3 regions of the Variovorax sp. LjRoot130 genome follow, and region 1 is predicted to be linked to each of the others. Evidence: predicted binding sites of a transcription regulator. Region 1 holds the regulator's gene; each other region holds the start of a gene.

Region 1 (7,268 bases):
GAGGTCGCGGGCAAGCTGACGATCAAGGGCACCACGCAGTACGTCATGGTGCCGGTGACCATCACGCAAGCCTCGGGGCAGTCGGTGGCGACTGGAAGCTTTACGATCCAGCGCCTCGCCTTCAAGATCGGCGAGGGCGAATGGGCCGACACCTCGATGGTCGGCGACGACGTGCAGGTGCGCTTCAAGCTCGTGCTCGCCGGCCTGCGTCCGATCTGATCGGCCTTTCGTTCATCCTTTCATCGCCCCATTCGAAAGCTCGTCATGATGAAGTCCATTGCCGTCGCTGCGCTCGCGGCCGCAGCGACCCTCGCCGCCGCACAGCAGGCACCGGAAATGGCCGCCTTGCCGGCAGGAGGTCCGGTCAAGGGCGCCAGCTACGTGGTCGACCCGACCCACACTTTCGTGATGTACGAGATGGGCCACTACGGCACCACCACCAACCGCGGCCGCTTCAGCACCAAGGACGGCACGGTCAAGATCGATACCACGGGCAAGAACGGCAAGATCGACATCACGATGGACATCGGCTCCATCAACACCGGCGTCGACCTGCTCAACCGCCACGTGCTGAGCAAGGACTTCTTCAACGTCGCGGAATTTCCGACCGGCCGCTTCGTGGCCGACAAGATCGATTTCAACGGCGACAAGGTCGCCGAAGTCGACGGCACGCTCACGCTGATGGGCCAGACGCGGCCCATCAAGCTCAAGGCCAGCCGCTTCGGCTGCTACCTCAGCCCGCTGATCAAGCGCCAGGTCTGCGGCGGCGACTTCGAGACCATCGTGGAGCGCAGCGAATGGGGCATCACCTGGGGCATCAACTTCGGCTTCGAGAACAAGGTGCGGCTCCTGGTGCAGGTCGAGGCGGTCAACATCACGGACCGGCCGAGCTAGGGCGCGATCGCTTCTTCGCTGCCGGTCCGAGGGCGAGCTCGAACTACATTCAGCAACAAGCTTCACGGAGCAGGCGGGTCCTGCTTTACGCGGGCCGGTTGCAATGACCCCAACGGCACTTCATGCCTTCAGGAGTTTCTTCATGAACATCGCGCACACCCGTTTCTTCAAGTGGATCGCCGCCGGCGCCTTCTCCGCCGCAGCCGCGCTGGGCGCCACGTCGGCCAGCGCGGGGGACCTGGCCTGGTCGGTCGGCATCCATGCACCGGGCGTCGCCGTCGGCGTTGCCAGCCCCGTCCACTATGCCCCTGCGCCGGTCTACTACGAACCGTCGCCCCGCCACTATCGGCCGGCGCCCGTGTATGACGGCCATCGCGGCGACAGGGGCTACTACCATCGCCCGCCGCCGCGGCACTTCTACCGCCACGAGTACCGCGACGAATACCGGCACGGCCATCGCCATCACTACCGGCATGACCGTCACGACTATCGCTATTGAGGTCTAGAGCAGGCTCTCCGGCGCCAGCGGCGCCAGCAGCTCCAGCATCAGGTGGTCCCAGAAGCCCGCATCGGGCTCGCTGGTGAGCACCTGTTCGACGCCGGCCTCCTCGCTCACCCACTCCATTTTCTCGGTGCCGGGTGCGAAGCGCACCTTGTAGGCGCCCTGCTGCTTGAGCACCTCGACCAGCTTCAGCACCTGCTGCGCCATCTCGCGGCTGAAGATGAAGAGGCCGATCTCGGTGTTGTGCACTTCCGAGCGCGGGTCGAAATTCATCGAGCCGACGAAGAGCGTGCGCCCGTCGATCACGGCCGACTTGGCGTGCAGGCGTCCGATCTGCGTGCCGAACAGGCCCAGGCGCACGCTGCGCCGCGTGCGCACCGAGCTCAGCTCGTGGATCTCGGCGCCGAGCCGCAGCATGTCGGCCCGGTAGCGGCGGTAGCCGGTGTGGACCACGGGCTCGTCGGTGGCGGCCAGCGAGTTGGTGACCACGCTGATCTTCATGCCGCGCCGGCGGATCTCGCGCAGCACCTCCAGCCCCTCCTTGCCGGGGATCAGGTAGGGCGACACCAACGTCACGTCGGAACGCCCGCGCCGCATCTGCTCGACCACGTTGTAGCGCACGCTGTCGACGTCGAGCAGCGGCACGCCGCCGTAAGTGACCTGTTTGCCGATCACGCGCTCGGGCGAATCGGCATACGCCTCGGCGGTGGTCCAGATGAGGTCGAGCTTGCCGGCGTTGAGGTTCTCGACGATCGGGCTGTAGCCCAGCAGGTCGTTGGGCGCCGGCGGACGTGGTGCCGGGGTGGTGGCCGGGGCAGTCAGCTCCTCGAAGCGCCGCTGTCGTTCCTCCCGCGCGAGCGTGGGCGCGACCACGGTTTCGATCGGCCGCACGTGCTCGCTGTTCCAGTACAGGTCGAACAGGCTGGAAAGGCGCGGGATCAGGGCGCCGGCGACGAAGGTGTCGAGGTCGATGAAGTTCGCGCCGGCCGTCTGCGTGAAGTACGGGTTGCCGATGTTGCGCCCGCCGGCTACCGCCATCGCGCCGTCGGCGATGAAGAGCTTGTTGTGCATGCGCCGGTTGACGCGGCTGAAGTCGAAGAGCGAGGCCGAGAAGCGCCTGAGCATGCTGCCGCGCCCGGCCGGAAACGGGTTGAAGAGCCGCAGCTCGAGGTTGGGCGTGGCGGCCAGCGCGAGCAGCAGCTCGTCCTCGCCCGCAGTGTAGAGATCGTCCATCAGGAGCCGCACGCGCACGCCGCGCTGGGCCGCGTCGCGCAGCGTGCGCAGCAGGTAGCGGCCGGTCTCGTCGTTGTCGATCTGGTAGTACTGGACGTCGAGCGTGCGCTCGGCGCGGCGCGCGAGCTCGAGCCGCGTGTTGAGCGCGAAGTCGCCGCTGGGCATGAGCCGGAAGCCGCTGAGGTCCGCATCCGGCTGCGAGGCCTTGGCGATGCGGCCCAGCACGGTGCCGGTGGACAAGGGCATCGCCTTGGACGGCGTGCGCTCGAATTCGGCCGGCAGCATCGCGCAGCCGCTGGCGAGAAGAAGCACCGCCATCAAGGCCAGGCCGAGGCGAATCCAGCTTGGTAGCGGACTCGGACGGCGACTCATCGCTAGAGTGCCTTGCGCAGGTTCGCAGGCGCGATGCGCAGCGCCTCGCGGTACTTGGCCACCGTGCGGCGCGCGCACTCGATGCCCTGCTCCTTGAGCATCTCGGACACCTGGCTGTCGGACAGCGGCTTCCTCACGTCCTCGGCGCTCACGAACTGCTTGATCAGCGCGCGCACCGCGGTGCTGGAGGCGTTGCCGCCGGTTTCGGTGCCGAGCGCCGAGCCGAAGAAGTACTTGAGCTCGACGGTGCCGTAGGGCGTGGCCATGTACTTGGCGGTGGTCACGCGGCTGATGGTGGATTCGTGCAGGCCCAGCTCGTCGGCGATCTCGCGCAGCACCAGCGGCCGCATCGCGAGCTCGCCGTGCACGAAGTAGCTCTTCTGCCGCTCGACGATCGCGTTGGAGACCCTGAGGATGGTGTCGAAGCGTTGCTGGATGTTCTTGATGAACCAGCGCGCTTCCTGCAGCCGCTGCGACAGCGCCTGGCTGCCCTCGCCCTTGTGCTGCTTGAGCGCGCCGGCATAGATGTCGTGCACGCGCAGCCGCGGCATGACCTCGGGATTGAGCATGACGCGGAACTTCGCGTTGGTGCCGTGGCCGATGCGCGTGACGATCACGTCGGGCACGACGATGTTGCGCTCGACGTCGACGAAGCGGCGCCCCGGCTTGGGCTCGAGCCTGGCGATCAGCTGCAGTGCGGCGCGCACCTCGTCTTCGTTGCTGCGCGTGAGCGTGGCCAGGCGCTTGAAGTCGCGCCGCGCGAGCAGCTCCATCGGCTGCTTGCAGATCGCGATGGCGGTCTTGCGCACCTGGGCCTCCTCCTCGCTCTCCTTGGCGCTCGCCAGCTGGCGCAGCTGGATGGTCAGGCATTCGCCGAGGCTGCGGGCGCCGACGCCGGCCGGCTCCAAACTCTGCAGCAGGCCCAGCGCGACCTGGAAGTGATGCACCAGTTCGTCGAACTGGTCGTTGTCGTCGCCCGCGAGGCCCGAGGCCAGCGCCGGCAGCGAATCCTCGAGGTAGCCGTCGTCGTTGAGCGATTCGATCAGGAAGCGCAGCGCGGCGCAGTCGTTCTCGTCCAGGCGCAGCGACAGCGCCTGCCGGTGCAAGAAGGACTGCAGCGATTCCTGGCTGCGCGCGAGCTCGGTCGCATCGGTGCGCTCGTCGTCGCCGAGGTTGTTGGCGCGCGCGGGCGCATCGCCGCCCCACTCGCTGTCGTCGGGCGCGAGGTCGACCGTACCGTCGCCCTCCCAGTCGGGTTCGCTGTCGGCGGGCGCAGCCGCTTCGGCATCGCCGTTGGCGGCGACCGCCACCTCGGCCGGCGCCGCGGCCGAGCCGGGGACGAAGTCAGCCTCGCCCTCGGCCTGGCGGTCTTCGTCGCGCACCGGCGCATCGGCCGCCTCGAGACCGAACTCCTCGCGCGGCGCCTCTTCGGCCGTGCGTTCGAGGAACGGGTTCTCGTCGAGCATCTGCTCCACTTCCTGGCTCAATTCGAGCGTGGAGAGCTGCAGCAGCCGGATCGACTGCTGCAGCTGCGGCGTGAGCGCCAGGTGCTGGGAAACGCGCAGCGAGAGCCCTTGCTTCATCGAAGTACGGTCCCCTACATCCGGAAATGCTCGCCCAGGTACACGCGTCGTACCTCGGCGTTGTCGACGATCTCCGAAGGCGTGCCTTGTGCCAGCACATGCCCGTCGCTGATGATGAAGGCGTGATCGCAGATGCCCAGCGTCTCGCGCACGTTGTGGTCGGTGATGAGCACGCCGATGCCGCGTTCCTTCAGGAAACTGATGATCCGCTGGATCTCGATCACCGCGATCGGGTCGATGCCGGCGAAGGGCTCGTCCAGCAGGATGAAGCGCGGCTGCGTGGCCAGCGCCCGCGCGATCTCGACGCGGCGGCGCTCGCCACCCGACAGCGCCAGCGCCGGCGAATCGCGCAGATGGTCGACGCGCAGGTCGTGCAGCAGTTCGCCGAGGCGCTCCTCGATGCGCTGCTTCGACAGCGGCACCGGCCGGCCCGCGTCGTCGGGTTCGCGCTGCAGCTCGAGCACGGCGCGCACGTTCTCCTCGACCGTGAGCTTGCGGAAGATCGACGCTTCCTGCGGCAGGTAGCTCAAGCCCATGCGGGCGCGGCGGTGGATCGGCATGTGCGCGATCGGTTCGCCGTCGATGCTGATCTCGCCCGCATCCGCCCGAACCAGCCCGACGATCATGTAGAAGGAGGTGGTCTTGCCCGCGCCGTTGGGCCCCAGCAGGCCGACCACCTCGCCCTTTTGCACGCCGAGCGAGACGTCCTTGACGACCTTGCGGCTGCCGTAGCTCTTCTGCAGGCCGCGCGCCTCGAGGCGGCTGCCCAGGACTTCGTTGCCGCCGCTCACTTGCGCTGCTCTCCGCCGAGCGTGGTGGTCGAGCGCAGGCCCGTTCCGGACGCCGGCGCGGAGGCGGCCGGCGCCGCCGGCCTGGCGGACCCGGCAGCGGGCGCCGAGGCGGCCGCCTTGGGCGTGAGGATGGCCTTGACGCGGCCGCCGGGCTGGGTCGCCACGCCCGCATTGGGCGGCAGCGGCGAGCCGTTGACGGTGAAGGTGTCGTTGCTCTGGTCGTAGACGATCAAGGGTCCGCTGCTTTCGTCGTTGGGTGTCGCGCCGACCAGGCGACGCATCACCGCACGGCGGATGAACTTCACGTTGTCGGCGCGGCTGTCGTACTCGATGACTTCCGACTCGCCCTCGATCCACTCGTCGGGGCCGGCGTCGCGCTTCTGCTTGAAATAGGCCAGCTTGCCGGGCGCGGCCGTGACGATGCCGTACTGGTAGCCCTCGGGATCCTGCCGCACGTCGATGCGGATGCCGCGGATGATGATGGTGCCCTTGGTCACCACCACGTTGCCGGTGAAGACGCTGGTCTGCTTGAGGTCGTCGTAGCGCATGGCGTCGGCCTCGATGTTCATCGGCTTGGTGCGGTCCGCCTTCTCGGCCTGCGCCGCCGACACGAGGCCGGCCACGCCCAAGGCGAATACGAAAGCGCGACAAAGGTGGCGAGAAACGGAGGAGGAATGTAACGACGTCATAAAAGGCACGAAACTTGCTGGGCGATTGTATGCGGCCTCATGGATCCGGTTTCCGCCGGCGGATGAAAAAGCCCGCCGAAGCGGGCTTCCTGCTGGTTGCCGCGACGAGCGGCGGGAGGCGCTTTTTTACGCGCTCTTGCGCGCTTCGCCGACCAGGAAGTCAGTGACCTGCAGCGCGCGGTCCATGCTGCGCGCGAGTTCGCCGTCCGTATACCACCTGCCCGCGATGCCCATCGCGGGCACGCCGGCCACTTGGTAAGCCTCCTGCAGCTGCTTGGCGCGCTGGATCTTGCTCGCCACGCTGAAGGACTTGAAGTTCTCGGTGAACTTGGCCTTGTCGAGGCCGTTGGCCGCGGCCCAGTCGATGATCTGCTGCTCGCCTGAGAGGTTCTGGCGCTGCTGGTGGATCGCGGCGAACACCTTGCGCTGGTATTCGTCGACCTTGCCCATCGCTTCCAGCGCGTAGTAGAGCCGCTGCTGCGGCTGGAAGCTGGGCTGGAAGGCGACCGGCACGCGCTTGAAAGACACGTGGGCGGGCAGCTTCTTGATCCAGGTCTCGAGCGTCGGCTCGAAGGCGTTGCAATGCGGGCAGCTGTACCAGAAGAACTCGATCACCTCGACCTTGCCGGCCGGCGCGTCGACCGGCACGCGCTTGTCGAGCACGGCGTAGTCGGTGCCCGCCTTGGGCGCGAGCGCCTGGGCGTGCGAAGGTGAGGCGAAGGGAAGAAGCCCCAGCGAAGTGGCGGCCAGCGAAAAGTCACGACGTTTCATATTAAGAAGTTCTCCTGTGCGGCTGACAGAGCCCGCGGCTGGCCCGGAGTTCCCGGACCGGCGAGCTTGAGTATGGATGAAGGCTCAGCGCTGGACGCGCACCAAGGCAGATTCGAGGCCACCGCCGTCGAGCCGCTCCTTGAGCCGGTCCGCATCTTCCTTCTTGTTGAAAGGCCCCGCGCGCACGCGGTAGACGGTGCGGCCGGCCTGCTCGCGCTCGGTGATGCGCGCTTCCACGCCCATCAGCGAAAGCTTGGCGCGCTGCGCCTCGGCGTCCTCGGGGGTGCGGAAGGCGCCGGCCTGGACGAAATACATGAAAGGATCGGTGCTGGCGCTGGGCGCCGCGGCGGCGGTGGTGGCGCCGGGGCTGGCACCCGAACGTGCCCGCGCGAGATCGCCGATCGGGTCGTTCGATGGCGGCACCGCGTTGGCT
Region 2 (7,268 bases), 4.5 Mb from region 1:
CAGCGTCGCGCCCAGGTGCCCCTGGCTGCGGAACGAGGGATGCACCGCCAGCCGCGAGCCCCACCAGAGGCCCGGCGCCGCTTCGTGGATGCGCACCGTGCCCACCACCTGGTCGGGCATGCCGCCGAGGCAGGACATGGCCACCAGCAGCTGGGCCTGCGCATCGATCGCATCGCGGTCGTCGCCGGCGAAGATGCCTTGCTCGATGCAGAAGACGGCGCGGCGCAAGGCATGCGCCTCGTCGCGCTCCCAGGCCTGCGCGGCCTCGCGCACGAGGAACTCGACCGGCGCGTACTGCAAGGCCGGTTCGACGACGTCATCGAGGATGCAGGGCATGTTCAGCTTTCGTAGACCGACAGCGACGAGCAGGCGCCGCACTTGCCGCAGCCGGCCTTGATGTCGCTGGACCGGAGATTGGCTTCGCCCAAGCTGCGGCCGAGCGATTGCAGGATCGATTTCATGAACTCCGGCGAGGGCGCAGGATGGTCTTCCAGCGGCGTCCCGCTGATCGGCACGAAGGGCACCACGAAGGGATAGACGCCGAGCACCAGCAGGCGGTCGCAGATCTCCAGGATCGCTTCGCGCGTGTCGCCCAGCCCGGCCAGGATGTAGGTGCTGACCTGCCCCCGGCCGAACACGCCGACCGCCGCCTCGAAGGCGCTCATGTAGCGCGCGACCGGCACGCTGGCCTTGCCAGGCATCACGCGCTCGCGCACTTCGGGCGTCACCACTTCGAGGTGCATGCCCAGCGAGTCGATGCCCGCGGCCTTCATGCGATGGAACCACTGGTCGTCGTCGGGCGGCTCGCACTGGCCCTGGATCGGAATGTCCACCGCCGCCTTGATCGCGAAGGCGCTCTCGCAGAGGATCTGCGCGCCGCGGTCGGTGGCGTTCGGCGTTCCGGTGGTCAGCACCATGTGCTTGACGCCATCGAGCAGCACCGCGGCGCGCGCGACCTCGGCCAGCTGTTCGGGCGTCTTGCGCGCGATGGTCCGACCCGCCGCGAGCGACTGGCCGATCGCACAGAACTTGCAGCTCTTCTTGCGGCTCTCGTAGCGGATGCAGGTCTGCAGCACGGTGGTGGCCAGCACGTCCGAGCCGTGCAGCGTCGCGATGTGCGAGTACGGCACGCCGTCGAAGGTCTGCATGGCATAGAAGCGCGGCTGCTTCGGAAAGCTGATGCGCGCGATCGGGATGCTGCCGCGCGTGAGGGTGCTGCGGCCTTCCGCATCCGGCGCCTGCGCCGTGAACGGCGAGTTCCACGCGCTCGAGGTGTGGACCGGCACCATGATCGTGTGGCCGTCGACTGTGACGGCCTTGTGGTCCGACGGCCCCGCGCCGCCGCGGCGGCTGGCCGCGCCGGCGCCCGGATCAGCCAGCCGCAAGCCGAAGGACTGCAGCTCGGTCATCAGTTGCCGGCTCGATGGGGTTTCGCTCGTGGTCATGGCGGGTGCTCCCGGTGTCGTTGAATGAAGTGCCCGATGCGGGCGTGCCGTGCATGGGCTGCGTGGTCGTGGCGGGGCGGTCGTTCAGCGCCAGGCTAAGGAGCTCGGGCCGCGCGTAGTGGCCGACCGAATCCATCATTCGCTTGCGCTTGGCAATCAAGGCCATGTCGAGATCGGCGATCACCATGCCCTCGCCCTCGGTGAGCGGCGGCGCCAGGTGCTTGCCTTCGGGCGAGACAATGGCCGTGTGGCAGCCGCCGCGCAGCGCCTTCTGCAGGCCTTCGTCGGGCGTGACGGCGCGGATCTGTTCGTCGGCCAACCAGCCCGTGGCATTGACCACGAAGCAGCCCGACTCCAGGGCGTGATGGCGGATCGTGACCTCCATCTGCTCCGCGAAGATCGGCCCGACCAGCGAGCCGGGGAACTGCGCGCAGTGGATCTCTTCGTGCTGCGCCATCAGGCTGTAGCGCGCCAGCGGGTTGTAGTGCTCCCAGCAGGCCAGCGCGCCGACGCGGCCGACCCGCGTGTCGACCACCTTGAGCCCGGCGCCGTCGCCCTGGCCCCAGATCATGCGTTCGTGGTATGTCGGCGTGATCTTGCGGCGCTTGAGCGCAAGGCGGCCGTCGGCGTCGAAGACGAGCTGCGTGTTGTAGAGGCTGCCGTGGTCGCGCTCGTTCACGCCCAGCACCACGACCACGCCGCGCGCCCTGGCCCGTTCGGCCACCGCGTCCGTCACCGGGCCCGGCACCACGACCGCCCGCTCCATCAGCCGCAGATGGGCCGGGCCCTGCTGTACCGGCGGCTGCACGAAGGAGAAGTACGGGTAGTAGGGCACGAAGGTCTCGGGGAAGACCGCGAGCTGCGCGCCTTTGGCCGCGGCTTCGTCGATGGCCTCGCAGACCTTGTTGACTGTGCCGTCGGGGTTCTCGAAATCGGGCGCGATCTGAATCGCAGCGGCCCGGACGATGCGTGGTGTCGACATGGCAGCGCCCCGGTTCACAGCGTCCAGGTGTCCAAAATAAAGGCGTTGGCCTTGCGATGCAGCAGGATGATGTCGAGCACGTCGAGCGGATTGATCGGCGTGATGCCCGGGATCAGCGCGCCTTCGCCATGGCCGTACAGCGCCTGCAGCGCGAAGCGGCAGGCGTAGACCTTGCCGCCCTCTTCCATGAACTTGGTGATCTGCTTGTTGAAGTTCTGGTGGCCCGGAAAAGCTTCGTCGCCGAGCGTCGGAAAGCCGCGCTGCACGCCCAGCGTGACGCCGGGGCCGTACAGCAGGATGGAAGTCTCGAAGCCCTTGCGCTTGAGGCGCGTGGCCTGCAGCAGGTTGACGAAGCCGATCGAGCCTTCGAAGGCGACCGTGTGGAAGGTGACGAGCGCTTTCTCGCCCGCTTCGGCCTTCACGTCTTCGAAGACTTTTTCTTCGTAGTCGACGAGGTGTTCGCCGGCGGCGTTCGCGGGTTTGAGGACTTTGGGCATGAGGTACTCCGGTAGAGGAAAAGACGTTGATCGGTGGGTTGCGCGCCCTTCGATTTCGCACGCTCTGTGCCACTGGCCGGCGGCCTGTTTGCGATCAAGTCGCGATCAACGAGAAGCGGTGCGGCCTGGGGCCCGGCAAAAAAATTCCTAGGCCCGCCAAAGGGCCGCCGGACGAGGTTCAGGTGGCCGCTTTTGCACTCGATTGAGGCACCCGCCATGCAATCAATGCACCCGATCAATGGACCTGCATGCACGCGATCAATGCATCCGGGCCAGAGAAGCCCGGCACGCTTCATGCGTCGAATGTGCTGCGCCCATGCAATCAACCCATGCGATCAACCACCCCATGAGCAAGACCACCCAGCAATGGCAAAAGCGCCTGGAGAGCAGCAACAAGCCGGCCTACCTGCTGCTGGCCGACCTGATCGCCGACGACATCCGCACCGGCCGCCTGATCGCGCGCGACAAGCTGCCCACGCTGCGCGACCTGGCGGCCGATCTGCATCTCAACTACACGACCGTTGCACGCGGCTATGCAGAGGCGCGCAAGCGCGGGCTGATCGATTCGCGCTCGGGCACCGGCACCTTCATCCGCGGCGGCAGCCCGAGCCTTCCACTGCGCGGCGGTGGCGGCGCCGAAATGACGATGAACCTGCCGCCCGAGCCGCAGGATGCGGCGCTGCTGGAACGAATGAGCGAGAGCGCCGGCCGCGTCATGGCCGAAGCCGGCATGTACGAACTGCTGCGCTATCAGGACTTCGGCGGCACGGCGCGCGACCGCGAAGCCGGCATGCAGTGGATCCGGCCCCGCGTTCCCGATTGCCGGCTGGACCAGATCCTCGTGTGCCCCGGCATCCACAGCGTGCTCACCGCGCTGTTCTCGCAGCTCGCGCGACCGGGCGAGCTGATCTGCGTGGAAGCGCTGACCTACCCCGGCGTGAAGGCGATCGCGACCCAGCTCGGCATCCAGCTGCATGCCCTGCCGCTCGACGAGGAGGGGCCGATGGGCGAGTCCTTCGAGCATGCCTGCAAGACGCTGCGACCGAAGGCGCTGTACTGCAACCCCACGCTCAACAACCCGACCACGGCCACCATGTCGCGCGCACGCCGCGAGGCGCTGGCCGACATCGCGCTGCGCTACGCCATTCCGATCATCGAGGACGACGCCTACGCGATGCTGCCGCGGCAGGTGCCGCCCGCCATCGCCACCCTGGCGCCGGAACTGACCTACTACATCACCGGCTTCTCGAAGACCCTGGGCGCGGGCCTGCGCAGCGCCTACGTGCGCTCCCCCGGCGCGCGGCAGTCGCAGCGGCTGGCCGGCGCGATGCGCGCGACCACCGTGATGTCATCGCCCATCACGAACGCGCTGACCACGCTGTGGGTGGAAGACGGCACGGCCGACGCCATGCTGCAGGCCATCCGCGCCGAGTCCACCGTCCGGCAGGCCCTGGCCAGCCGGCACCTGGGCGCGCACGGCATCGCCGCGCAGAGCGAGGGCTTCCATCTGTGGCTGCCGCTTTCCTCCGCCTGGAGCCCGGTCGAGTTCGCTTCCTACCTGCGCACGCAGAACGTCGGCGTGGTCGCCAGCGCGGCCTTCTCCACCGACGGCACCCCGCCGGAGGCGGTGCGCATCTGCCTCGGCGGGCCGATGTCGCGGGAGGCGTGCGACCACGCGCTGCGCCTGATCGCCGACACGCTGGCCCATCCGCTGCATCCGCACGCCACGGTGATGTAGCGCCCTGTAGGCCAACGCCCACGTGCGCGCATTGCCTTCTCCGGCAGGGCGGGAGGGAGGCGACGGCTAACCTGCTTGCACATTCAGTTCCTCCTCCCGGCGCTACGGCGCCGTTGCACAGCGCCCAACGGGGCGCTGTTTTTTTGCTGGCTGCTCAGTGCGTCTGGCGGCGCAGCGCCTGCACGTCGGCATGCAGCGAAAGCGCCCAGGCGCGGCGATCGCGGCCCCAGGCAGGCTGGGGCTCGCCGAAGCGCACGATCGCCAGCAGCGGCGGCGCCTTCAGCACCTGCCACAGCGAGCTGGCCAGGTTGTCGTCGTCGATGTAGCGCGGCGCCTGGCTGGTTTCGCCGGTGGCGGCATCGGCAAAACGCAGCGCGATGGGCTGCACCGGCGCGCCCGAGGAGATGGCGGCCTGCAGCAGGTTGGCGTGGAAGGGCAGCACGCTGCTGCCGTCGCTGGTGGTGCCCTCGGGGAACACCGCGATCAGGTCGCCGTTCTTCAGCGCCTCGGTCATGTGGTGCACCACGCGCAGCGCATCGCGGCGGCGTTCGCGCTCGATATACAGAGAGCCGGCACCGTTCGACAGCGTGCCGATCAGCGGCCAGTACTGCACGTTCGCCTTGGAGACGAAACGCACGTGGCGCGCCGCGTGGATGGCGAGGATGTCGAGCCACGAGAGGTGGTTGCTCACCATCAGCACCGGCCCGTGGGTCGGCGGCGTGCCCTGCACCACGAGGCGGATGCCCATCAGGGTCAGCATGCGCTCGGCCCACTGCTGCACGCGCTGCTCGCGCTCCGCGGGCGAGAGCTTGTGGAATTGGCTGCGGATGGTCCACCAGCCGACATGCGCGTGAGCCAGGGCGCGCACCAGCTTCAGGAAGGCGGACAGGGCCTGCATCGCGCGGTGTTCCCCCGGTCAGCCGTGGACCAGCCGTCCGCCCACCAGCGTGAAGCGCGCCTGCCCGCGCAGCGCGTAGCCGCCGAAGGGCGTGTGCTTGCCCTGGCTGCGCAGCGCCTCGGGCCGTACCTGCCATTCGAGCGCGGGATCGACGACGCAGAGGTCGGCGGCCAGGCCCGGCGACAGCCGGCCCGCTTCCTCGACGCCGATCAGCTTTGCCGGCGCCGCGCTCACGACCTCGATCGCGCGCGCCAGTCCGGCGCCGCTCTGCTCGCCCCATTGCAAGGCCAGCGGCAGCAGCAGTTCGAGCCCCGTCGCGCCCGGCTCGCTTTCGGCGAAAGGCAGGGTCTTGGCATCGGCCTCCACCGGCGTGTGGTCGGACACCAGCGCGTCGATGGTGCCGTCGGCCAGCCCGGCGGAAAGCGCATCGCGGTCGCGCTGCTGGCGCAGCGGCGGGTTGAGCCGCGCGCGGCTGTCGAAGTAGCCGATGTCGGTGTCGGCCAGGTGCAGCGAGTTGATGCTGACGTCGCAGCTGAGCGGCAGGCCTTCGGCCTTGGCGGCGCGCACCAGGGCCACGCCGGCCGCGCTCGACAGGCGGCACAGGTGCACACGCGCGCCGGTGCTGCGCATGAGTTCGACGATGGTGAAGATCGCGATCGTTTCGGCCGCGACCGGCACGCCGGCCAAGCCGAGCCGCGTGGCGAGCGGGCCGCTGGCGGCCACGCCCTTGCCCAGGTCGCGGTCCTGCGGGCGCAGCCACACGGTGTAGCCGAAGGTGCTGGCGTAGAGCAACGCGCGCTGCAGCACCTGCGTGTTACCCAGCGGGATGTCGGCCTGGCCGAAGCCGATGCAACCGGCCTCGGTGAGCTCGGCCATTTCGGTGAGCACTTCACCGGCGAGGCCGCGCGTGAGCGCGCCGAGCGGGAACAGGCGCGCGCTCTGCATCTTCTCGGCGCGGAACTTGAGCATCTCGACCAGGCCGGGCTCGTCGAGCACGGGGTCGGTGTCGGGCGGGCAGACCAGGCTGGTGACGCCGCCGGCCACCGCCGCGGCCATCTCGCTTTCGAGCATGCCTTCGTGCTCGTAGCCGGGTTCGCGCAGCCGCGCGGCCAGGTCGACCAGGCCGGGCACGACGAGGCAGCCCTGGGCATCGAGCGTGCGGTCGGCGCGGAAGTCGGCGGGTGTGCTGCCGATGGCGAGCACCTTGCCGTCGGCGATGGCCACGTCGGCCTGGCGGTCGATGCCCGACGCAGGATCGATGACGCGCCCATTGGTGATCAGGATTTTCATGCTTCGTTTCCGGCGACGATGCTCATCACGGCCATGCGCACCGCGATGCCGAATGTGACCTGCGGCAGGATCACGCTCTGCCGGCCGTCGACCACGGCCGAGTCGATCTCGACGCCGCGGTTGATCGGCCCCGGATGCATCACGATCGCATCGGGCTTGGCGAGCTGCAGCTTCTCGGGCGTGAGGCCGTAGGTCTTGAAGAATTCCTGCGACGAAGGCAGCAGCGCGCCGCTCATGCGCTCGTTCTGCAGCCGCAGCATGATGATCACGTCGCAGTCCTTGATGCCTTCCTCGAGCGTGTGGCACACGCGCACGCCCATCTGCGCCATATCGCCCGGCACCAGCGTCTTGGGGCCGACCACGCGCACCTCGGCGCAGCCCAGCGTGGTGAGGCCGTGGATGTCGGAGCGCGCCACGC
Region 3 (7,268 bases), 2.4 Mb from region 1:
CCGGATAGGCGCCGAGCCCCATCAGCGTATTGGTGACCGGGTAGCCGAGCATGTCGACCAGCGTGCGCAGCTCGTTCGTGGCGTTGCCGAGCAGCACGCCGCCGCCGGTGTAGATGTAGGGTCGCTTGGCGTTCAGCAGCAACTGCAGCGCTTTGCGGATCTGGCCGCCATGGCCTTTGCGCACCGGGTTGTAGGAGCGCATCTCGACCTTGTCGGGGTAGCCGTTGTAGCTGACCTTCTTGAAGGACACGTCCTTCGGCACGTCCACCACCACCGGGCCGGGACGGCCGCTGCGCGCGATGTGGAAGGCCTTTTTCATCGTCATGGCCAGATCCTTGGGATCCTTGACGAGGAAGTTGTGCTTGACGATCGGCCGCGTGATGCCCACGGTGTCGCATTCCTGGAATGCGTCGAGCCCGATCGCCGCCGTCGGCACCTGGCCCGAGATGATCACCATCGGGATGCTGTCCATGTAAGCAGTCGCAATACCCGTGACCGCATTGGTCAAGCCGGGCCCCGAGGTCACCAGCGCCACGCCGACGTCGCCGGTCGCGCGTGCGTAGCCGTCGGCGGCGTGGACTGCGGCCTGCTCGTGGCGCACCAGCACGTGCTGGATCGTGTCCTGTTTGTAGAACGCGTCGTAAATGTAGAGAACCGCGCCGCCGGGATAGCCCCAGACGTACTTCACGCCTTCGGCCTGCAGTGCCTTGACCAGCACTTCGGCGCCCATGAGTTCCTGCGTTTGACTGCCGGTGACGGCTGCTGCGGAAGCGAGTTCCGCCTTCGAGATTTCCATGATGAACCTTTGCGTTTTTTCGGGAACGAAAAACCTTGGGTGCTCCTTCGCAAGCTCTTGTGAAGCCGCGTCGAAACTTGAGGCCAAAGCCATGGGCGGACTTGTCGTACCGCCGGACCGTGACCCGTTTGCCTTTTGACTTGCAGCGCGGATTATGACACCGGACTGGCGGTCCCCGCGCGACGCATGGCTGCCACAGGGGCGCAGGCATAATCCGCGGCGACAAAAACCTCACGCGTCCCCGAGACACATCCCCACGCGGCGCCTTCCCGGCGCCAGACTCTCTTTGGCCACAGAACAAGAACTCTCCGATTTCCTGAAAAGCGTCGAACGCCGTGCTTTCAAGCGCTCGGTCTACCACGTGCGGGATGAGGAAGCGGCGCTCGACATCGTGCAGGACAGCATGATGAAGCTGGCCGAGCACTATGGCGACAAGCCGCCCAACGAGTTGCCGCTCCTGTTCCAGCGCATCCTCTCGAACTGCACCCTGGACTGGTTCCGCCGCCAGAAAACCCGCCGGGCGCTGTTCTCCAACCTGAGCGATTTCGAGGCGGTGGACGACAACGGCGACTTCGACCTGCTCGAACACTTCGTGATGCCGACGGACTCCCGGGAAAGCGAGAGCGCGGAGGACACCACCCGGCGGGCACAGATTTTTCATGCGATCGAGGAACAAATCGCCGCTTTGCCGGGTCGTCAACGTGAGGCCTTCCTGATGCGTTACTGGGAAGAAATGGACGTCGCCGAGACAGCCGCCGCCATGGGCTGTTCCGAAGGCAGCGTCAAGACCCACTGTTCGCGTGCTGTGCACGCCTTGAGCAAGGCGCTCAAGGCCAAGGGAATTTCGCTATGAGTACAACGTTTTCGCACACCCCTGAAGCGGCCGAGGAGGAATTCGGTCGCCGGGTGGCCGGTCGGCTTTCGGCCGGCAATCTCGAACTGCCGCACGAAATCGGTGAACGCCTGCGCGCCGCCCGCGTGCAGGCCGTTGGGCGCCGCAAAGTGGTGCGGCAGCTCCGTACGGCACCGGCGGTCGTGGCTAATGGCGGCACGGCGACGCTCGGGGCCGGCTGGTGGACGCGCATCGGCTCGGTCGTCCCGCTGATCGCCCTCGTGGCGGGCCTCCTGGTCATCAGCGCGATGCAAGACGACAACCGTGCCAACGAGTTGGCAGAGCTCGATTCGGCCCTGCTGACCGACGATCTGCCACCCGCCGCTTACACGGACCCCGGTTTTGCCCAGTTTCTGAAGACCGAGGCCCCGTCCGAGCGCTGATCGCCTGCCCCGCATGCCGTATCGCCCTCTCTCCTGCGCGAAAGCGCTCCTCCTGCTGCGCCCGATCCCGTCGGGCGCAGTCGCCTGGGTGGGCGCCGCCTTGCTGCTCGCGGCCTCGGGCTTCGCTGCGCTCCCAGTCAAGGCGCAGGTCAAGGAAGCACCGCCGGCGGCCTCGGTACCGGCGGCGAAACAAGTCGTCTCCAAGCCGCTGTGGCGCGACCTCACCGCTCGCCAGCAGCGCGCCCTGGCGCCGCTGGCCCCCCACTGGGACGGCCTGACCGAGCCCCACAAGCGCAAATGGCTGGCCTTGTCGCGCAACTACGCCGCGCTGCCACCCGCCGACCAGGAGATTCTGCACAGCCGCATGATCGAATGGGCCGCACTGAGCAACCACCAGCGAACGCAGGCAAGGTTCAATTTCGCCGAGGTCAAGCAGGTTCCGGTCGACGAGCGAAAGGCGAAGTGGGAGGCCTATCAGGCGCTCAGCGAGGAAGAAAAACGCAAGCTGGCCGAGCGCGCCACGCCCCGGCCGGGCGCCGCCGCGACGTTCCGGCCGGTGCCGCCCCAGAAGCTCGCGCCGTTTCCCGCAGTCGCGCCCGACGGCCAACACACGCCGCGAATCCAGCTGGCGCCGTCCACGCCGTTGCCCGTACGTCCGCAGCTCGTGGCCCCGGCGCCCGCTCCAGCTGCGGCTCCTGCCTTTCCGCCCGTTTCGGCCGAAGCCCAGATCCCGCCTCCTTCCTCGACGCCCTCGGCCGAAACATCCGCCTCTGCCGCGCCGCCGGTGCGCGTCTCCGAGCAACCTTCCTCCGCGCCCTGACTCAAGGTGTCGATGGCTTCCAGTTCTCCCGAGGGGTCCGGCCCCGGCCGACCGCTTCTCGCCGAAACACCGGCACCGATCGCACCCACCGCCCTGATCGCGCCCAGCCTGTGGCGCCGCATGGCCTGCTGGCTCTACGAGGGCATGCTGCTCTTCGCCGTCGTGTTCGTCGCCGGCTGGCTGTTCAGCACCCTCGGCCAGATGCGTGATGCGATGGATTCGCGCCGGCACCTGCTGCAGGCCTTCCTGTTCGTCGTGTTCGGCGTCTATTTCGTGTGGTTCTGGTCCAAAGGCCAGACGCTGGCCATGAAAACCTGGGGCATCCGCGTGGTGGACCGGCTCGGCCGACCGCTCACGCAGGGCCGCGCGCTGCTGCGCTACCTCTTGAGCTGGGTCTGGTTCCTGCCGCCGCTCGCCGCCATCGCGCCCTTCGACCTCGGCGGCGGCGAATCTTCCGTACTGATCTTCGGCTGGGTTATCGTCTGGGCCTTGCTCGCGCGCTTCCACCCCGAGCGCCAGTTCTGGCACGATGCCTGGGCCGGTACCCGCCTGATTTCCTCCAAGCCTCTCAGCCGCAGATGAGCGCCAACATCAACGACCCCGTCAATCCGCAGAAGTCGCGACGCGGCCTGGACCGCATCTGGCATGCCACCCTGATCTCGCTCGACGGCTTCCGCGCCGGCTGGGGCGAAGCCGCGTTTCGCCAGGAAGTCCTGTGCGCCATCGTCATGCTGCCGGCTGCGTTCTGGGTCGGCCACAGCTGGGTCGAGGTGTCGCTGCTTGCCGCGACCGTGATCCTGGTGCTGATCGTCGAGCTGCTCAACACCGGCATCGAAGCCGCCATCAACCGCGTGGGCCCGGAATGGCACTCTTTTTCCAAGAACGCCAAGGACCTGGGCAGCGCCGCGGTGCTGCTGTCGATCGTCCTGTGCTGCGGCGTCTGGGCGGCCGCGTTGTGGCAACGTTTCGCGACCTGAATGCAAGCTGAGCGTCATCCGATCGCGGCATGATCGGGGGATGACTCCTCGTTTCTCGATTTGTGTTTATTGCGGCTCGCGCCCCGGCGAGCGGACCGAGTTCGCGGCCGTGGCCCAGGCGGTCGGCCGCTGGATCGGCGAACGCGGCGGCCAACTGGTCTATGGCGGCGGCCGCACCGGCCTGATGGGCACGGTGGCGGAGGCCACGCGCACGGCGGGCGGCCGGGTGGTGGGCATCATTCCGAAGGCCCTGGTCGACAAGGAGCTCGCCAACCCACTGTGCGACGAGCTGCACGTCGTCGACACCATGCACGAGCGCAAGGCCATGATGGGCGAACGCGCCGACGCCTTCATCGCCCTGCCGGGCGGCATCGGCACTTTCGAGGAACTGTTCGAGATCTGGACTTGGCGCCAGCTCGGCTACCACGACAAGCCGGTCGGCATCCTGAACGTTGCGGGCTATTACGCCGGCCTGCTCGAATTTCTTGCCCACAGCGTGCGCGAGGGCTTCATGGGCGAATGGCAGATGGGGTTGATACGAGCGGGCGGCGAAGCCCCGGCCCTGCTCGAAGCCCTGGTCGAGGAAGCGGGCCGCCATCCGCGTGGCGACAAGCTCGCCGAGATGCTCTGAGCGCCCTAGACGGCGGCTTCGTCCTCTTCGCCGGTGCGGATGCGTACCACGCGCTCCACATTGGTCACGAAGATCTTGCCGTCGCCGATCTTGCCCGTGCGGGCGGCGCTCACGATTGCGTCGACACAACGTTCGACATCGGCCTCGTTGACCACCACTTCGACCTTCATCTTCGGCAGGAAGTCGACCACGTACTCCGCACCACGGTAGAGCTCGGTGTGCCCCTTCTGTCGGCCGAAGCCCTTGACCTCGGTCACGGTGAGCCCGGTGACGCCAACCTCGGCCAGGGCCTCGCGCACGTCGTCGAGCTTGAACGGTTTGACGATGGCGGTGATTTGCTTCATACGGTCTCTCTTCCGGCGGTTTCGTTGAACTTGCTGGTAGGGTAGCGCCAATCCGTAACCCGCAGCGACGATCTCGTCGATGCTCTCGGCGTCCTGCATGTAGCGTGCCAGGATGCCGTCGCATCGGCCGTCTTCGCGAGTTGCCGGCGAGGCCACCCGCTGCGAAATTATGTCATTCGCCTTCGGAAGCCATGGCTTGTCGAACGCATTCCACGCCCGGCGACTGGGACTGATACGCTCGGCGCTCGATGCGCTCAGGTTCTTCCGCCGGCTTTTTCGGCTCCTTCCTTCCCTGGCTCCAGGGCCAAGCCTACCCGCTGCTGGTATTCACCACGCTGATCTGGGGCGCCAACGCGGTGGCCGCCCGGCTCGCGGTGGGCGAGGTGTCGCCCATGATGCTGACCTTCTCGCGCTGGATCGTCTGCTGCATCGCGCTGGGCCTCAGTTCGCGCCGCCAGATCGCGGCCCACTGGCGCAGCCTGCTGCCCTCGTGGCGCTACATCACCCTCATGGGCACGGCGGGTTTCACCGGTTTCAATGCGCTGTTCTACGCCGCCGCCCATCACACGACGGCGATCAACATCGCGATCATCCAAGGCACCATCCCGGTGCTCGTGCTGGTGGGCAGCCTGTTCTTCTTCCGTACCCGGATCAGCTGGCTGCAGCTCGCAGGCGTGGTGCTCACCATCGCGGGCATCGCCGTGGTGGCTTCGCGCGGCCAACTGGCCTTGCTCGCGGACCTGGCCTTCAACATCGGCGACGTCTGGATGATCATCGCCAGCCTGCTCTATGCCGGCTACGCGCTTGGCCTGCGCCGCCGCCCGCAAGTGCCGGCCATCGTGTTCTTCGCCGCCACGGCGGCAGTGGCCTGCCTCGTCTCGGTGCCGCTGGTCGCGGCAGAAATCGCGATGGGCGACTTCTTCATGCCGACGCCGAAGGGCGTGGCGCTGATCCTCTTCATCGGACTTCTGCCCTCCTTCATTTCGCAGATCAGCTTCATCCACGTAGTCGGCCTGATCGGTCCCGCGCGGGCCGGCGTCTTCCTCAACCTGGTGCCGATCTTCGGGCCGCTGCTGGCCGTCCTCGTGCTGGGCGAGGCGCTGTCGACCTATCACGCGGTGGCGCTGGCCCTGGTGCTTGGCGGCATCTACATTGCCGAAACCCTAGGCACACGCAAGCGTTGACGAGGCTCCTTTGACCAACCCTGTCATCCGCATTCACGGCGCGGCATCCGAGATCGATGCCGCGGCCTGGGACGACTTGCTGGCCACGCAGGCCGCGCCCTCCCCCTTCATGCGCCATGCCTACCTGGACGCCTTGCACCAGAGCGCCAGTGCCTCGGCCCGCAGCGGCTGGACGCCGCGCTTCGTCACGCTTTGGCGCGGACGGCAGCTGGCGGCCGCCTGCCCGCTCTACATCAAAGCGCATTCCTACGGCGAGTACGTGTTCGACTGGGCATGGGCCAATGCCTATGAGCAGCACGGGCTGGCCTACTATCCGAAGGCGGTCGTTGCCGTGCCCTTCACGCCGGTGCCGGGTGCGCGCCTGCTCGCGCGCGACGCCGGCAGCCGCGCCCTGCTGGTGCAGGCACTCGTGGCTTGGTGCAAGGAAGAGGAGCTCTCGTCGCTGCACCTGTTGTTCGCCGCCGACGAGGACATCGCCGCCTGCGCCGATGCGGGCCTGATGCTCCGGCACACCGTCCAGTTCCACTGGAACAACATAACCCCCACGCTCGGCACTGGCGTGTCCTCGCTGCCCCCCGAGGGGGCGCGTTCCGCCTTGGGGCGGCCCGGCGGCGAAACCGGCTGGAAGGATTTCGACGCCTTCCTCGCCAGCCTCTCGCACGACAAGCGCAAGAAGATCCGGCAGGAGCGCCGCAAGGTGCACGATGCCGGCGTGAGCTTCCGCTGGTCGCGCGGCGCCGACATCGGCGACGCCGACTGGGACTTCTTCTACCGCTGCTATGCCCGCACCTACCGCGAGCACGGCAACCCGCCCTACCTGAGCCGCGACTTCTTCCACCGCATGGCCACGAAGCTGCCCGAAGCCTGGCTGCTCTTCGTCGCCGAGCGCGGGGGCCAGGCCATCGCCAGCAGCTTGATCGCGCTTTCGGACGATGCCTCGGTCGCCTACGGCCGCTACTGGGGCGCGCTCGAGCGCGTGGATTGCCTGCACTTCGAGGCCTGCTACTACCAGCCCCTCGCCTGGTGCATCGAACACGGCGTGCAGCGCTTCGAAGGCGGGGCGCAGGGCGAACACAAGATGGCGCGCGCGCTGATGCCCGTGAAGACCACCAGCGCGCACTGGCTTGCCCATCCGGCGTTCGCCGATGCCGTCGAGCGCTTTCTCGAGCGCGAGGGCGAAGGCATCGAGAACTACATCGACCATCTCGGCGAACGCAGTCCGTTTCGCCACGCCGAATAAG

Evidence for each region. Region 1 encodes sigma-54, which starts transcription at its own class of promoters, with help from an activator protein. Its sites were predicted from a motif close to TGGCANGNAANCTGCTTT; they were not measured.
Region 2: a site for sigma-54 is predicted at 2,979-2,996, ahead of ACSQ86_RS05115 (MSMEG_0572/Sll0783 family nitrogen starvation response protein). Genes of this name have one in related genera too.
Region 3: a site for sigma-54 is predicted at 4,936-4,953, ahead of ACSQ86_RS15495 (P-II family nitrogen regulator). Genes of this name have one in related genera too.

Annotation. Positions count from the first base shown of each region.
Region 1 is NZ_CAXURM020000001.1:5,472,334-5,479,601, forward strand. It holds gene ACSQ86_RS27125 (YceI family protein) at 1-219, shown strand, start outside; gene ACSQ86_RS27130 (YceI family protein) at 268-894, shown strand; gene ACSQ86_RS27135 (hypothetical protein) at 1,037-1,393, shown strand; gene ACSQ86_RS27140 (phospholipase D family protein) at 1,397-3,001, opposite strand; gene ACSQ86_RS27145 (RNA polymerase factor sigma-54) at 3,004-4,584, opposite strand; gene lptB (LPS export ABC transporter ATP-binding protein) at 4,599-5,375, opposite strand; gene lptA (lipopolysaccharide transport periplasmic protein LptA) at 5,372-6,064, opposite strand; gene ACSQ86_RS27160 (thiol:disulfide interchange protein DsbA/DsbL) at 6,191-6,835, opposite strand; gene ACSQ86_RS27165 (SPOR domain-containing protein) at 6,920-7,268, opposite strand, start outside.
Region 2 is NZ_CAXURM020000001.1:1,017,043-1,024,310, reverse strand. It holds gene ACSQ86_RS05130 (MSMEG_0567/Sll0786 family nitrogen starvation N-acetyltransferase) at 1-336, opposite strand, end outside; gene ACSQ86_RS05125 (MSMEG_0568 family radical SAM protein) at 339-1,409, opposite strand; gene ACSQ86_RS05120 (Nit6803 family nitrilase) at 1,372-2,427, opposite strand; gene ACSQ86_RS05115 (MSMEG_0572/Sll0783 family nitrogen starvation response protein) at 2,442-2,924, opposite strand; gene ACSQ86_RS05110 (PLP-dependent aminotransferase family protein) at 3,271-4,662, shown strand; gene ACSQ86_RS05105 (lysophospholipid acyltransferase family protein) at 4,817-5,560, opposite strand; gene ACSQ86_RS05100 (dihydroorotase) at 5,579-6,850, opposite strand; gene ACSQ86_RS05095 (aspartate carbamoyltransferase catalytic subunit) at 6,847-7,268, opposite strand, start outside.
Region 3 is NZ_CAXURM020000001.1:3,111,392-3,118,659, forward strand. It holds gene ACSQ86_RS15460 (acetolactate synthase 3 catalytic subunit) at 1-796, opposite strand, end outside; gene ACSQ86_RS15465 (RNA polymerase sigma factor) at 1,083-1,649, shown strand; gene ACSQ86_RS15470 (DUF3619 family protein) at 1,646-2,071, shown strand; gene ACSQ86_RS15475 (DUF3106 domain-containing protein) at 2,085-2,891, shown strand; gene ACSQ86_RS15480 (RDD family protein) at 3,012-3,473, shown strand; gene ACSQ86_RS15485 (diacylglycerol kinase) at 3,470-3,868, shown strand; gene ACSQ86_RS15490 (TIGR00730 family Rossman fold protein) at 3,909-4,499, shown strand; gene ACSQ86_RS15495 (P-II family nitrogen regulator) at 4,505-4,843, opposite strand; gene ACSQ86_RS15500 (DMT family transporter) at 5,092-6,027, shown strand; gene ACSQ86_RS15505 (GNAT family N-acetyltransferase) at 6,038-7,267, shown strand.